DNA from 2 places in the Bradyrhizobium sp. B117 genome. Region 1 is predicted to be linked to the other one. Evidence: riboswitches for the same ligand, from Rfam matches in the RefSeq annotation. Region 1 holds a riboswitch; the other holds the start of a gene.
The links. A riboswitch is a leader RNA that binds a small molecule or an ion and turns the genes downstream of it on or off. The one in region 1 is predicted to bind cobalamin.
Positions count from the first base shown of each region.

Region 2: another riboswitch for cobalamin. It lies ahead of metE (5-methyltetrahydropteroyltriglutamate--homocysteine S-methyltransferase); the one in region 1 lies ahead of AAFG16_RS32460 (energy-coupling factor ABC transporter permease).

Region 1 is NZ_CP152414.1:6,672,447-6,680,025, reverse strand. Features, by position in the region: gene cbiE (precorrin-6y C5,15-methyltransferase (decarboxylating) subunit CbiE) at 1-866, shown strand, start outside; gene AAFG16_RS32480 (cobalamin biosynthesis protein) at 863-1,231, shown strand; gene cobM (precorrin-4 C(11)-methyltransferase) at 1,228-2,010, shown strand; gene AAFG16_RS32470 (cobyrinate a,c-diamide synthase) at 2,010-3,320, shown strand; gene cobA (uroporphyrinogen-III C-methyltransferase) at 3,317-4,048, shown strand; cobalamin riboswitch at 4,094-4,314, shown strand; gene AAFG16_RS32460 (energy-coupling factor ABC transporter permease) at 4,351-5,028, shown strand; gene cobF (precorrin-6A synthase (deacetylating)) at 5,071-5,820, shown strand; gene cobT (nicotinate-nucleotide--dimethylbenzimidazole phosphoribosyltransferase) at 5,831-6,889, shown strand; gene AAFG16_RS32445 (histidine phosphatase family protein) at 6,957-7,535, opposite strand.
Region 2 is NZ_CP152414.1:8,110,537-8,118,115, forward strand. Features, by position in the region: gene AAFG16_RS39150 (hemerythrin domain-containing protein) at 1-56, shown strand, start outside; gene metE (5-methyltetrahydropteroyltriglutamate--homocysteine S-methyltransferase) at 1,235-3,580, opposite strand; cobalamin riboswitch at 3,682-3,884, opposite strand; gene AAFG16_RS39160 (nodulate formation efficiency C protein) at 4,823-5,605, shown strand; gene AAFG16_RS39165 (hypothetical protein) at 6,156-6,338, opposite strand; gene AAFG16_RS39170 (hypothetical protein) at 6,606-6,764, opposite strand; gene AAFG16_RS39175 (thermonuclease family protein) at 7,370-7,579, shown strand, end outside.

The DNA of each region.
Region 1 (7,579 bases):
TTGCCGCCGCGCGGCTAGGCTGGCGTCTCGAAACTGCTGCCTGTTTCGGCCTCCACGCCGCACCATTCGAGCGTCTCATTCCGCATCTGGCGAATGATGCTCGCATCCTCTGCCTCGTGCGTGACGGGAAGGCGCCCGGCGACCTCGCGAAATGGCTCAGCGAGCGCGGATGGGGCGCCTCGGCGTTTTGGACGCTCGCCGCGCTCGGTGGGCCGCGCGAAAGCATCGTTGAACATCGCGCCGACGGCTTTGCGGGCGATCTCGCCGGAAATCTGGTCGCAATTGCCGTCGAGGCGAGAGGCGGGCGAGGCATTCCTCGCAGCTCCGGACTTTCGGACGATCTCTTCGTCCACGACGGCCAGATCACCAAGCGGCCGGTGCGCGCGCTCGCGCTCTCGGCGCTGGCGCCGCGTGCCGGGGAACGGCTGTGGGATGTCGGCGCCGGTTCGGGCTCGATCTCGGTGGAGTGGGCGCTGTGCGGGGGAACGGCGATCGCGATCGAGGCGCGCGAAGACCGCGCGGCGAACATCCGCAGCAATGCAGCCGCATTTGGACTGGCGCATCGGATCACCGTCGTTACGGGGAAGGCGCCTGAAGCTCTTGCTGGCCAAGAGGTGCCGGATGCCGTCTTCATCGGCGGTGGTCTCGATCGCGCGTTGTTCGATGCTGTCTGGTCCCGTCTCTCGCCGGGTGCGCGGCTCGTTGCGCATTCAGTCACGCTTGAGACGGAAGCGCTGCTCGGCGAGCTGCATCAGCGCCATGGCGGCGAGCTGATGCGGGTCGAGATCGCGCATGCAGCCCCGCTCGGCCGCTATCGCTCCTGGGAGGCAGCGCGGCCGGTTGTGCAGTGGAGTACAGTGCGATGAAGGTCGCCGGGCTCGGATTCAAGAAGGATGTCACGCTGGCTTCGCTGCGCGAGGCGTTGCTGGCCGCTGGCGGCACTGAAGGCCTCGCGGCGGTGGCAACTGTCAGCGACAAGGCCGACGCGGAGGTCCTGAAGCAGCTCGCGCGGGAATGCGGTGTGCCGATCAAGGCCGTCGCCGCTGATGTGCTTACGAGCATCGACACGCCAACGCAGTCGAAGCTCGTCGGGGAAATGTTTGGCACGGGCTCGGTTGCCGAGGCGGCTGCACTCGCCGCCGCTGGCCCTTGCGCGCGCCTGGTTGCGACGCGCGTAGTCTCGCAGGATCGCACCGCGACCGCCGCGATCGCGGAAGGAGATGGCGCATGACGGTGCATTTCATCGGCGCCGGGCCGGGCGCGCCAGATTTGCTGACGCTGCGCGGCCGCGATTTGATCGAGGCCTGTCCGGTCTGCCTCTATGCCGGCTCGCTGGTGCCTGAAGGCGTTTTGGCGCATTGCCCGTCCGGCGCGCGCATCGTCAACACCGCGCCACTGTCGCTCGACGAGATCATCGCGGAGATCGCTGCGGCCCATGCCGAGGGCAAGGATGTCGCGCGGCTGCATTCGGGCGATCTCTCGATCTGGTCGGCGATGGGCGAGCAGCTCCGCCGCTTGCGCGCGCTCGGCATTCCCTTCACGGTCACGCCGGGCGTTCCGTCCTTCTCGGCCGCCGCGGCGGCGCTGGAGGCCGAGCTGACGCTGCCCGGCCTTGCCCAGAGCGTGGTGCTGACGCGCACGCCGGGCCGGGCCAGCGCCATGCCTGAAGGCGAGAAGCTCGCTGCGTTCGCCGCGACCGGCGCGGTGCTCGCGATCCATCTGTCGATCCATCTGCTCGACAAGGTCGTCGCTGAGCTTTCGCCGCACTACGGCGCGGACTGCCCGGTCGCGATCGTCTGGCGCGCGAGCTGGCCGGACCAGCGCATCGTGCGCGCCACGCTCGCAACCCTCGATGCTGCTGTGGGTGCCGAGATGGAGCGCACCGCGTTGATCCTGGTCGGCAGGACGCTTGGTGCTGCGGATTTCGACGAGAGCCGCCTTTATGCCGTCGATTACGACCGCCGCTATCGTCCCGTCGGCGCCGAGCCGCGCTTTCCGGAGGTGTCGTGATGGCCGCAGGCCTCGTCATCTCTGCGCCGGCCTCCGGCGTCGGCAAGACCACGCTGACGCTGGCGCTCGCGCGCGCCTGGCGCCATCGCGGATTGAACGTGCAATGCTTCAAGAGCGGGCCCGACTATATCGATCCCGCCTTTCATGCCGCCGCGACGGGCCGCGCTTCCGTCAATGTCGATAGCTGGGCGATGGATCGTGGCACGATCGCCCATCTCGTCAGCCGCGGTGCGGATGCCGATGTCGTGCTCGCGGAGGGCTCGATGGGCCTGTTCGACGGCGTCGCCGCGCGCGGCGTCACCGGCACCGGCGCCACCGCCGACATCGCGGAGATGCTGGGCTGGCCGGTCGTGCTGGTGATCGATCCCTCCGGCCAGGCGCAGACGGCGGCGGCGATCGCCGCAGGTCTGCGCGACTATCGCCCCGGCGTGCGGCTTGCCGGTGTCGTGCTCAATCGTGTCGCCAGCCCGCGCCACGAGGACCTGGTGCGCCGTGCGCTCAACGATGCCGGCATCGCCGTGTTCGGCGCGCTGCCGCGCCACGCCGAGATCTCGCTGCCGAAGCGGCATCTCGGCCTGGTTCAGGCCGAGGAGCAGGCCGAGATCGGCAAGCTGATCGACGAGGCCGCGCGCTTCGTCGCCGAGCATGTCGATCTCGATGCGGTGCTGCGATCGGCAGCGAGCTGGTCGCCGCAAGCCGCGTCGAACGGCCTCAACGTGACGCCGCCCGGCCAGCGCATTGCGCTGGCGCGCGACGCCGCGTTCTCCTTCGTCTATCCGCACATGCTGGAAGCATGGCGCGCGGCTGGCGCGGAGATTGCGACATTCTCGCCGCTCGCCGATGAAGGCCCTGATATGAGCGCCGATGTGTGCTGGCTGCCCGGCGGCTATCCCGAGCTCCATGCCGGCACGATCGCGGCCAGTGCGCGGTTTCGCAGCGGCTTGCGCGCCTTCGCCGAAACACGGCCGGTGCACGGCGAATGCGGAGGCTATATGGTGCTGGGCACCGCTTTGACCGATGCCGACGGCGTCCGCCACGAGATGACGGGCCTGCTTGGCCTGGAGACGAGCTTTGCCAGGCGCCGCATGCATCTCGGCTATCGTCTCGCCGCGCTCGCAGTGCCCATGCCGGGGCATCAGGCGGGTGCGCGCTTGCGCGGTCACGAATTCCACTATTCGACGATCCTTGCGCAGCCTGACACGCCCTTGGCGGTCGTGCATGATGCAACCGGCGCGGTCATCGCCGAGACCGGCTCGCGGCGTGGCCACGCCACCGGCACGTTCTTTCATCTGATCGCGGAGGACCGGTGAGCGGTTTTGTCTCCTTCGTCTCCGCCGGCCCCGGCGATCCCGAGCTCCTCACCGTGAAGGGCGCCGCGCGGCTGCGCGAGGCTGACGTCGTGCTCTATGACGACCTTGCCTCCGGCGCGATCCTCGATCTGGCGCGGCCCGGCGCCAATCTCGTTGCGGTGGGGAAGCGGGCAGGGCGGCCCTCGACCAGGCAGCACCACGTCAACCGACTCCTGGTCGACTACGCCGCAACCGGAGCGCGCGTGGTGCGGTTGAAGTCCGGCGATGCCGGCATCTTCGGCCGGCTTGAGGAGGAGCTGGAGACTCTGCGCGATGCCGGCATCGGCTACGAGATCGTTCCCGGCGTCACCTCGGCCTGCGTCGCCGCCGCGCAAGCCGGCATTCCCCTGACCCGGCGCCATACCTCGCGCCGGGTGCAGTTCGTCACCGGGGCCGACGTCACCGGCGAGCTGCCCCAAAATCTCAACTGGACGGCGCTGGCCGACCCCGAAGCGACGACCGTGGTCTATATGGGCCGCCGCACCTTCCCGGATCTTGCCGCAAAATTGATCGCGCACGGTCTCGCCCCTGATACCCCCGCGCTGTTCGCCGAATCCCTTGGCCGCGCCGACGAGCGGCTGGTACGCACCACGATTGCCGAGCTTGCCGAGCAGCTTGCGCGGGGCGGGGCGGCTTCCACGGCGGCCGTTATCCTGTTCGGCGCGCTGGCGGGGGATTATCCGTCATGATGGCCCGGGCTGCCTCTCGGCCCTTGACGCCCGGCTGGCGGAAGGGGCACACAGGAGAGGCATGGTGCTCAACGCGGCGCAAAGCGCCGGAGCATAATCGGGAATGGGGATGGGCGGACCCAGTTGCGGCGCCCAAAACCCCAGCCGCCCCCGCGACTGTAAGCGGTGAGGGGCTCCGATCAGCCACTGGGCCGCAAGGTCCGGGAAGGCCGGAGAACCCCAGCGAACCGCGAGCCAGGAGACCGGCCGTGCATGTTTTGAGGCCAAGGCCGTCGGGTGTGACGGCAGGAAGGAACTGAGCCATGCATATCGAACCCGGCGTCGTGACCGGCGCCAAGCTCGTATTGAGTTACGCAACCGGCATCGCCGCAGGCGGCGTTGCCTTGAAGCTCGCGGCCGAGACCGTGCGCGAGCAGGGCGTCGTATCGTTCGCGGTGCGGACGCTCGCCACCACCGGCCTCGTCTTCACCTTCTTCGAGATCCTGCCGCACTTCCCGGTCGGCGTCTCCGAGGTGCACTTCATCCTCGGTTCGACCCTGTTCCTGTTGTTCGGCGCTGCGCCCGCCGCCTTCGGTCTCGCGCTCGGCCTGCTGCTCCAGGGCGTGTTCTTCGAGCCCGCCGACCTGCCGCAATACGGCATGAACGTCACGACGCTGCTGGTGCCGCTGTTCGGGATCCAGGCGATCGCCACGCGGATCATCTCGCGCAACACCGCCTATGTGGACCTCAGGTATCGCCAGGCGCTGGCGCTCTCGACGACCTACCAGGCCGGTGTGATCGCCTGGGTGGCATTCTGGGCGCTCTATGGCTCTGGCTTTGCGATGAGCAACCTCGCCAATATCGCGACGTTCGCGGCGTCCTATGCGCTGGTCATCGTGATCGAGCCGCTTGCCGATCTCGCGGTGCTAGCGCTGGCGAAGTCGCTGCGCGGTGTTACGGCGCCGGGCCTCGTCACTCCGCGCCTGCACAACGCGGCGTAAGAGATTAAGGGGCGGCCGTCATGGCCGCCCCTCGCGCTCGCGATGCTCACGCTCTCCCTGATAGGCATCGGTTGCGGCGATCCCGGGCAGCTCACGCGCGCCGCCATTCAAGCCATCAATGCCGCCGATCTGATCCTGATCCCGCGCAAGGGCACCGCGAAATCCGATCTCGCCGATCTCAGGCGCACGATCTGCGCGGATGTGCTCACCAGCGACAAGACCCGCATTGCCGAGTTCGATCTCCCCGTGCGCGACGCGGGCGAAGCCGATTACCGCAAGGGCGTGGATGATTGGCACGATGCGGTCGCCGCGACATGGTCGCAGACGATCGCGGATCATCTCGGGCGTGACGGCAAGGTTGCGCTGCTGATCTGGGGCGATCCCTCGCTCTACGATTCCTCGCTGCGCATCGCGCGCCGGCTCAATCCGTTGCCTGATATCGAGGTCGTGCCCGGCATCACCTCGATACAGGCGCTGTGCGCGGCCCATGCATTGCCGCTCAACGAGATCGGCGAGCCTTTCCTTGTGACGACGGGACGCCGCCTGCGCGAAGGCGGCTGGCCGCAAGGCGTCGATACCGTGGTGGTGATGCTCGACGGCGGCACGGCATTCCAGTCGCTCGATCCGGCGGGGCTTCATATCTATTGGGGCGCCTATCTCGGCATGCCCGATCAAATCATCATGTCCGGTGTGCTCGCCGAGATCGGCCCGCGCATCGTCGCCGCGCGGCAGGAAGCGCGCGAGCGGCATGGCTGGATCATGGACAGCTATATTCTCAAGCGCGGGTGTTAAGCGAGGCAGCATGCTCCCCGAGTGGGTCTACCAAAAGTGCCCTGACGTCTCCGCGGTCCATCGCGAGGCGGCGGTTGCGCGTCAGGCGCAGCTGACAAAACCGACCGGCGCGCTCGGCCGGCTCGAGCAGCTCGCGATCGAGCTTGCGGGCCTGCAGGCGACCGAGCAGCCGCGCGCCGCGCGGGTGCCGATCATCGTTTTTGCCGGCGACCACGGCATCGTCGCGCAGGGCGTATCCGCCTATCCGCAAGGAGTGACCATCGCGATGATGGCGAATTTTGCCTCCGGCGGCGCGGCGATCTCGGTGCTGGCGCGCGAGCTCGGCTCGACTCTGGAAGTGGTTGACGCGGGCACGCTGGCGCAGGAGGCGATGGCAGGCGTCGTCACCGACAAGCCGCGCAGCGGCACCCGCGATTTCAGTGTCGAGGCTGCGCTTGCGCCTGCCGAACTGGCGTTTGCGTTCGAAGCCGGCCAGCGCGCGGTCGCGCGCGCGGAGGCCACCAAACCCGATCTCCTGATCTTCGGCGAGATGGGCATCGGCAACACCACGACATCGGCGGCGATCGCCGCGAGCCTGCTCGCCGTCAGCGCCGAGGAGATCGCAGGCAGCGGCACCGGTGTCGATGCGGCGGGCCGCGCGCACAAGGCGCGGGTGATCGATGCTGCGATTGCACGCCACGGCGTTGCGAGCGCGGCGCCCGAAAAAATCCTGTGCGCCGTCGGCGGGCTTGAGATCGCGGCGATTTGCGGCGCCATCATTGCGGCTGCGCAGCGCCGCATCCCCGTGCTGATCGACGGCTTCATCGTGTCAGTCGCGGCGCTCACGGCAGCGCGGCTCAATCCGTCCTGCCAGCCGTTCCTGCTGCCCTCGCATCAATCCGCGGAGCAGGGACATCGACTGGTGCTGCGTGCATTGAACGTGCAGCCGCTGATCAGCCTCGATCTGAGGCTCGGCGAGGGATCGGGCGCCGCCATCGCGCTGCCGCTGGTTCGGTCGGCCTGCGCACTTCACAACGGCATGGCGACGTTCGCGCAGGCCAACGTGCCGGATCGGCCTAAAGTGCGATGAGATCATCGCGCTTTAGGGTGTTGTTTGAGCATGATCTTTTCGGAAAACCGCTGCGCACTTTTCCGGATCATGCATAGCTGATCCGCTGATTGACGGAAACGACGCGCCAGCCTGTGGCAAGCCGGTCGATCCGGGTCAGCGACAGCGGATCGATGACGAAGCGCAGGGCTGCCTGCGGCGTCAGGTCGAGCGCGATGCAGAGCGCAGCGCGGATCGTGCCAGAATGGACGACAAGCGCTGCTGACCCAGTGCCAATCCGCGAGAGACCCAGCCGGACGCGCGCGACCTGATCCTCGAAGCTCTCGCCGCCCGGCGGCTTTCCACGCGCGGGATCGCTCCAGAACTGCGCATAGGCCTCGCCGCCGGTCGCGGCGAGCTCGTCATGCCGATGGCCGGTCCAGTCGCCAAAATCCTGCTCGCTGAACTCCCTCACCAGCGTCGGCTCCAGCCCCAGCGCCCGCGCGGTCTCGGCCGTGCGCCGCGACGGGCTGGAATAGCTCGCAGCATCCCGCGGCAGACGCTGCCGCAGCGCCTCGAGTTGTGCGCGATCGCGCAGATCGGCCGGCGCGTCGGCGGCGTGGATCGTCCCTTTGACGCCGTCGACGGGCGCATGTCTGATCAGCCAGAGGAAGGTCTCGCCTTCCATGCTCATCTCCAAGGAAATTGGGTGCTGTGGCAATAACGCCGCAG
Region 2 (7,579 bases), 1.4 Mb from region 1:
CTGAGGCCGAACGGAGCTCGGTCGCATTTTCGTCCGCCAAGGCCGGCAACCCCTGACACGGCGCCGAGACGTAGGGGCCGTATTGATCAGCGCCGTCTTACAGCAGGAATTAGACCTCATGCTCATCCTGTCGAATGAAAATGGGGGTGTTCGCGGGCACGTAGGCTGCCGCACCACCAAGATGGCTTTCTCCGCACGATGATCGCTTCCGGTGCCCGAACCTTCCTGAGCTCTGGTTCCGGCACGTTCCACAATGTGATGTCGCAGGTCTGGCAGTTGCGCAGTGATATCGCGCGAAACGGATGCCTCTCATGTCCGCCGCCGCACAACGACGGACGATTACCGCCGCGCGGGTGGGGCGAAGCACTCCCAGTCTTTCCCAGCCTGGCAGGCTCTGAATGATCCGACCGCGGCCGGTTTGACCCACAGCACGTCAATTGCCAGGCACTGCTCGCCCGGGTACGTTTAGCACGAACGGCAAGGCGCTGGACGACGTCGGGTCTAACTCTGCGCCGAGCCGTGCCGGATCGGAGATCGCCATCATTCAACTGGCCCTGTGCTGAGGGCAGGACCAGGCTCACGGCTGAGGAGCACCCTGTCGGCACCAGTGCCATCTTCAAGCTCGTGACATCCTCCGCGTGGTCCGCTCATAGACTCTCAAACAGAGACCCAAGACGAAACCCGACCACCGGCTGGAACCGGTCGACCAAGGACTGCCTTAAGCAGGGATCAAATCAATAGCAACCGCTCAGGCATTGTCTACACTTGCAAGATCCTTGGAGCCGGGTTTTTCGTATCCTCGCGCTGATCGAGCATAAGGTTTTCAGACAGGAAGCGCACCGAGTTTGCGGCTCGTGCCCTGCTGTGACCGCCCGGCATCACCGTCCTCGTCGCCGTCGTAATCGTTGCCGACGTGCTCTTGATCGACAAACTTTGGTGTAACTTTATAAACCTCAGGCTAACGGTCGCATACCACGGCATAATTGAGCTACGCTGAGCTTGTGCTTCAACTGAGCTCAGATTTTCGGCGAATGTCCTTGCCGTGATCGAACCGGCGGTTGTCCTCTCTCCGCCGATGGAAGTCCGCGCGATGCGTCAGCGTCGCTCCTCCCGGACTTTCGCCCGGCCCGCTCAGCGAGGCCGGGCCTTTTTTATTCCCAAGGCTCCATCGATCATCGACAGCGCAAATGACCGCAAGAGGATCCGCTTTGTCGGGAAGAGACCCAAGCCCGGATCAATGGCCTCGCGGATCGGATGCAGCGCGTAGTTGGCGGGCGGCAGCGACCATGTTCGCTAGCGCCGGACGCACTTCCTCCCATTTGCGCGTCTTCAGGCCGCAGTCCGGATTGACCCAGAGCTGCGAATCCTGCAGCCGGGTCCGAGCCAACACCATCAGTTCCTTCATTTCGCCCGCCTCGGGAACGCGTGGGGAGTGGATGTCGTACACGCCCGGTCCGATCTGATTTGGATATTCGTAGTTCCTGAACGCGTCGAGTAGTTCCATTTTCGAGCGCGACGTCTCGATCGAGATGACATCTGCGTCCATTGCAGCGATCGCAGCGATGATGTCGTTGAACTCCGAGTAGCACATATGTGTATGAATTTGCGTTTCATCGGCGACGCCCGATGAGCAGATGCTGAAGCAATCCACGGCCCAGTCGAGATAGGCCGTCCACTCCGATCGACGCAACGGCATTCCTTCGCGCAGTGCGGCTTCGTCGATCTGGATCATTGTCGCACCAGCATTCTCGAGATCGCGGACTTCGTCTCGGATCGCGAGCGCAATCTGGCGACAGACCTCGCTATTGGGAATATCATCGCGGACAAAGGACCAGTTCAAAATCGTCACCGGTCCGGTCAACATAGCCTTCATCGGCTTCCTCGTTAGTGATTGCGCGTAGCGCCACCAGTCCACGGTGATAGGCTTCGGCCGCACCACATCGCCAAACAGGATCGGCGGCCTGACGCAGCGCGAGCCGTACGACTGCACCCATCCGCTCCTAGTAAATGCGAAGCCGGCGAGGTGCTCGCCGAAGTACTGCACCATGTCATTGCGCTCGAACTCGCCGTGCACGAGGACGTCGAGACCGATGTCCTCCTGCCAACGTACGGCGCGCGCAGTCTCCTCCTTGAGGAACCTGTCGTATTGCTCGTCACTTATCGCGCCTCGCGCATGCGCCGCACGGGCATTTCGGACCTCTGTGGTCTGCGGAAACGATCCGATGGTCGTGGTAGGAAAAGCCGGTAGTCCGAAACGATTGCTTTGGATCTCGGCACGACGGGCAAATGGGCTCCCGCGTCGACGCATGGTCTGATCGATCGCTTTCATCCGGACAGCGACATTGGCATCACGAATTTTCGGCGAAGTCCGGCGAACAGTCGCGGCACATTCCGACTCGGCAAGAGCTGGCGCAACATTCTGGTCGCCTGCGAGTGCCCGCGCCAGGATCGCAAGCTCCCGCATCTTCTGGACCGCGAAAGCAAGCCAGCTCTTGACGTCGGAAGCGAGCCCGGTTTCAAGTTCAACATCGACCGGCACATGAAGCAGCGAGCAGGATGGGGCAATCTGTACACGGTCCTTGCCGAGCTTCGCAATCGCGGGTTCGAGCCGCTGGCGCAGGGATGACAAATTCGACCGCCATACATTCCGGCCGTCGACGACACCGAGCGACATGACGAGATCACCTCGGCCGCCAGCGATGATCTGGTCCAACAACTGTGGCGCTCGAACTAGGTCGAGGTGTAGTCCGGCAACTGGCAGGCTCAACGCGGTGTTCAGATTGTCCCCGAGGTCGCCGAAATAGCTGGCAACTAAGATCTTGATGGCCGGCACCTCCTTGGCGAGCCGATCATAGGCATGTCGCAAAGATTGCCGCGCCCTCTCATCCAGATCAAGAACCAGGCAGGGCTCGTCGAACTGAACCCAATTTGCCCCACGTTTGGCAAATTCCTGCAGAACCTCGATATAGATCGGTATCAGTTCATCCAGCAGTGAGAGTGGCTGGAACGCAGGATCGAGACTCTTGCCGAGCTTTAGGAATGTGACCGGCCCGATCAGGACAGGACGGGTCTGAAAGCCAAGGGCCTTAGCTTCCTCATACTCCTCGATCGGCTTGCGAGAGCATAGCCTGAAAGTCTGTCCCCGGTGAAACTGGGGAACCATGTAGTGGTAGTTGGTGTCGAACCACTTGGTCATCTCCTGCGCGGGTGCGCCAAATCCGCGCGGTCCGCGACCGCAACTCGCATCCTGATCGTCGCATTGTGATCCGCGGGCCATGGCGAAGTACGTCTTGAGCGAAACGGATTCGGTTTTCGAGCCGTAGATCTCCGGGATGGCGCCAACCATGACACTTGTGTCGAGCACTTGGTCATACAGCGAAAAATCGTTCGATGGAATGACCGTGACGCCGATAGATTTCTGACGAGCCCAGTTCGCGGCACGCAGGCCAGCTGCGTCCTCGAGCAACTGTTGTTCGCTGGTTTTTCCCGCCCAGTAGCTTTCAAGAGCGAGTTTGAGCTCGCGCCTTGGACCGATGCGTGGCGTTCCAAGCGTGGCAACAGGAAGGGAGAGAAGAGACATAGCGTTAACCCCTTGTTGGGGGCAAAGGCCGTGGCGGACGCAGGCAGGGGAAGTCGCGCGGTGCGACGGCTGCTTGACGCACCACCGGGACACCCCGCCCGTGGACGAATAATTGTCGGGGCAGGTCTCCTGGCTCGCGGGTCATCGCTTCTGTCCGGCCTTCCCGAAGCCGCGCAGGCTTCAGTGACATCGTTGGACAGCGGCTTGCCGCTCACAGTTGCGGGGGCAGCGCCGGCATTGTCACCGGCTTCCCTCTTAGCTCCGGATCAAGTGGGACCGGAGAACCTCGACGACTTGGATTATCGGCAAGACAAGTCTTCCGTCAACCTCTCAGATTATGTCGCAAGCTGGTGCTGCGACATCCGCTACGCGAATGACCGCGCATCCTTATCGCTGAGTCGATGTAGATGCGCTCTTCAGTCAGCGATATTGTAATGACCATCGCAGCTGCCCCCTGGCCGCACGCCAGATCGGTGGAGGGGATAAAAGCGGCTTCCGCGGTCGGGACTGCTGCCTGGAGCAGAACGCATTTGATGCGTGTCCCAGGCTTCCCAGCAGGTTCTTCGAGCGTGTCCGCCATCCAGCCGCGCTCTCGACCAGCTGGATCCGTGCTGCATAAGCCTAAGACACGTGGCAAAGTCAGCAACATACCTGACCGGCACGTTGATTTGCAGTGCCAGCCAGACTCCAAATGCTCGGCGCGAGTGCCGGATGTCGCGAAAGAAGCGCCAAACGCGCTCTGGCCTCTCGGCCGCGAGTACCCAGAGGCATGCCAGAGATCGAAAGCTCACTCCGGTAACGATAGCGAGCCAAACAGTTCTGTGGCGGCAAACGTGCTCCCAATTCTCATCAGGAACTTGGTCGAGGCGTTCAGCTGCGCCCACCGAACATTCGGCGCGTGGCATAAGCCGCGGTGAACGGAAACATCGAGACGCCCGCAAGTCGGAAAGCCGACAAAGGGGGCATAGAAGCGGTGCGAATTGCCGTCTATTAACCTGGCACGAGGAATGCAAGTCTTCGGCATGCCCAGTCTCCTCTTGCTGGGCATGTCCAGCACAGCAACTTGAGGCTGTCGCCGGCAACGAAGTTAGCGGCGCGTGACATAGAGCGGGAGCGCCTGCTCGCACGGAACACCATCGGCCTCCCCGTCGCGTCGCCGCTAACTTCTTGCGCTCGCGCATAACAGGCTGAAGTTGCCCGCTCTGGAATGACGGGCGGATGAAACCAGATAGGCCAACAGTCATGAGAAAAGTGTCTAGAAGACGCGCGTTATTGTTTTGTCTCGGTCGATCCCTGATCTGCCTGGCCGGGCTGGCTGTGACTGGCAACAGTGCTCGCGCTATCGAGAGCCCCCATATCGAAAGATTCAAGTCAACGTGGCGAGCGCAAGACGGTGAGACAATAGAACAAATTATCTCCAACGTCTCGAAAGTTGCACGGTTCGTCCCTCGAATGTGGGGCGTCGCCGAACTTGACGGAAACGACTATGTTTTCGTTTCGTGGACCAGGCACGCGGATGATGTACTAGACGAACAGTACGTTATCACCTGGAGGATCGCGCTCGACGGCACGTTTCAACTTGCGTCGACCTATGCAAAGCCGATCGAATTGGGCTGGCACGCCCTGGCGCTCGGGTTGATCGCCAGTGAAGTCAAGGATGGCGAAAGGGACGCAAATCTTCGCTTTCTGCATGATCCGAGCAACTTCAACTTCGTGACGACCACGCAGGGCCGGCTCGGCGATCTCCTGCGGCAGGGCCGCTGCACTATCGTTGAGCCTGTTGGAGTGGACTACTTGCCGAAGCAGAAGGACAAGCCGACCGAAAAAGGTGATCTGTGGCGCGTTTTGCTTTTAGTGAACTGTAATATCCCAGGGCCCCGTTTTTACACCCATAACGGGGTCATCACTTTCGAGAAGAGCGAAGGGCAAGATTGGGAGCCGCAATCCTCCTTTGCCAAGCGTATCGCGGCCTTTCCTCCTGGCTCCTGGTTCGCTCGGATGGAGCCCAAGGAACGGGAAGAGTAAGAAAGGAGCGAAAGCCCTCGGTTTAATGGTCGCGCAGAGCAAGATCGCGCCGCAGCTCCTGACCGCCTCAGAGTAACTGCAAGACATATTAGCCCTAAAGTGTCGGTGCTTACGCCTTCGCAACAGTCGCGAGCCTTTCCCCGCAGCCTTCAGCCCGTCAGGCAAAAATCGGGCAGCACGACTACTCGAGCCTCTCCGCGACAGTCGAGCTCAGCGGCGCGTACCAGTTGGCGAGATTTTGCTCCCAGCGCACCTGACGCCGTGAGAGAACACCGATCTGCGAGGGAACCAGCTCTCCATGCCACTCTTCAAGGGACCGGGCCTGGAGATGCCTCGGGCCCAAGTCTGATCCGGCGTGCAGGCCGCGCATCGCGCGATTGACTGGTGAGCATGCCGACGCCGAGCCGGCACGATCGAGTGCTGCGACAAACCCATTAAGAGGGTAATGCGGCAGTGTCGGCATACCCTTGAACATCGGCCGTTTTCCGAGTGGCCCCGGCGACGAGTCCCGGAGCCGTACGCGAGGCATCGAGGAACGACTGATTCGGCGCTAAATTTCCTCGCGCGCATTCGTCTGCGCGTCATAGATCCGGACTTGAAGCATGGGAAAACGCTTCTTTAGTTCTGCTCCGCCTGCCCTGGCGCCGTCTTTAGTTGCGAATTCAGCTCTGAGTCGGCCATCCACTTCAAGCGCGTAAGAAGAGACCGGCAATTCCCGTGCAGCTGCAGCCATTTGATTCCTATTGTGTAGTGAGGTCGTTGAGAACGATTTGTAGCTTGAGTCGGCTAAACCGCGCCAGAGCAGCCTGCCCGAGTGCCGCGATGAGGCAACCATGATGCGGATTGACGCCTCCTACCGAATGGCATCAGGATGGTGCTCGCGATCGTCCGAACACGCGGGCGGCATACCCCTCGTGCGGTGCGTATACGACGAAGCCACGCAGGTTGCCGTTCCACATCTTCTGGCGCAAACGCACGCCCTCGCGTCGGGCTTGCTGGGTCAATCTTCACCTGTGATCGGGGTGAAGCGCACTACGACAGAGCGGCCGCCAGTCGCGCCGCCCATGACATCGGGTTCTTCTATGAACGGGGCGGCGGCACCACGAAGATTGTGGCGCACAGCAGAGGTGCGAAAGGCCACAATGCGATTGGCATCCACGCGTGGCTCTCCAAAAGATGGCTTGGGGATTGGCGGTTTGAGCAAACGATACCGATTCATTTACGCAGCGAGCCTCGAGCTGAACTCCGCGGCGCCTTTGTCCAGATCTCAAGGGAAGCGAGATCAGATTTCTTTCGAACATCAATCTTGTCCTGACAAGAACTTACAGCGAAATGCCATCCCCCTCCCTGAAACCGTCGGCAGCCTTCTGTCTGCCGATGCGGGTTGCCACAAAGCATAGCCAGGTTGCTCGTCCCCGCCTGACTTCCACTCGACGTCAAGATTCACACGCGACTTCATCTTCAAGTGCGTGAGACAACAGCGTTCGACGCTTGGCCTTCTCCCGCATACCAAGTTTGCCGCCGAGCGATGGAGATCTCCTCCTCAGGTCGAGAGGGTGCAGTACGCGCCCCGACACAGAGACCGACGAGGCTACGGATACCGCGACACGCACACCGGAAGAAATCGCTTGAACCTCACGCAGCGTCAGGTCGTAGCGTGGAAATGAAGGCCACGCTTTCATAGATCAAGCGTCGAAAGATGCGGCCGAATAATGGACAAGCGTTTAAGCAGTCGAATGCGGCGGCGCCGGATCGCGCGCGAACATGAATCAAGAGCGAGAGGTTTTTGTCGGGATGAAACACCGCGTAATGATGGTTGCAATGTTCGCTGTCATCACATCTCCGGTCTGCGCAGCGAAGCTCCGCGGTCCTCCGCGCATCCTCGACGGCAATACGATCGAGATCGAGCGATCCAAGCTTCGGCTCTCAGGCATCGAAGCTCCGGAAACTGACCAGATTTGCCTCGACGCCCAC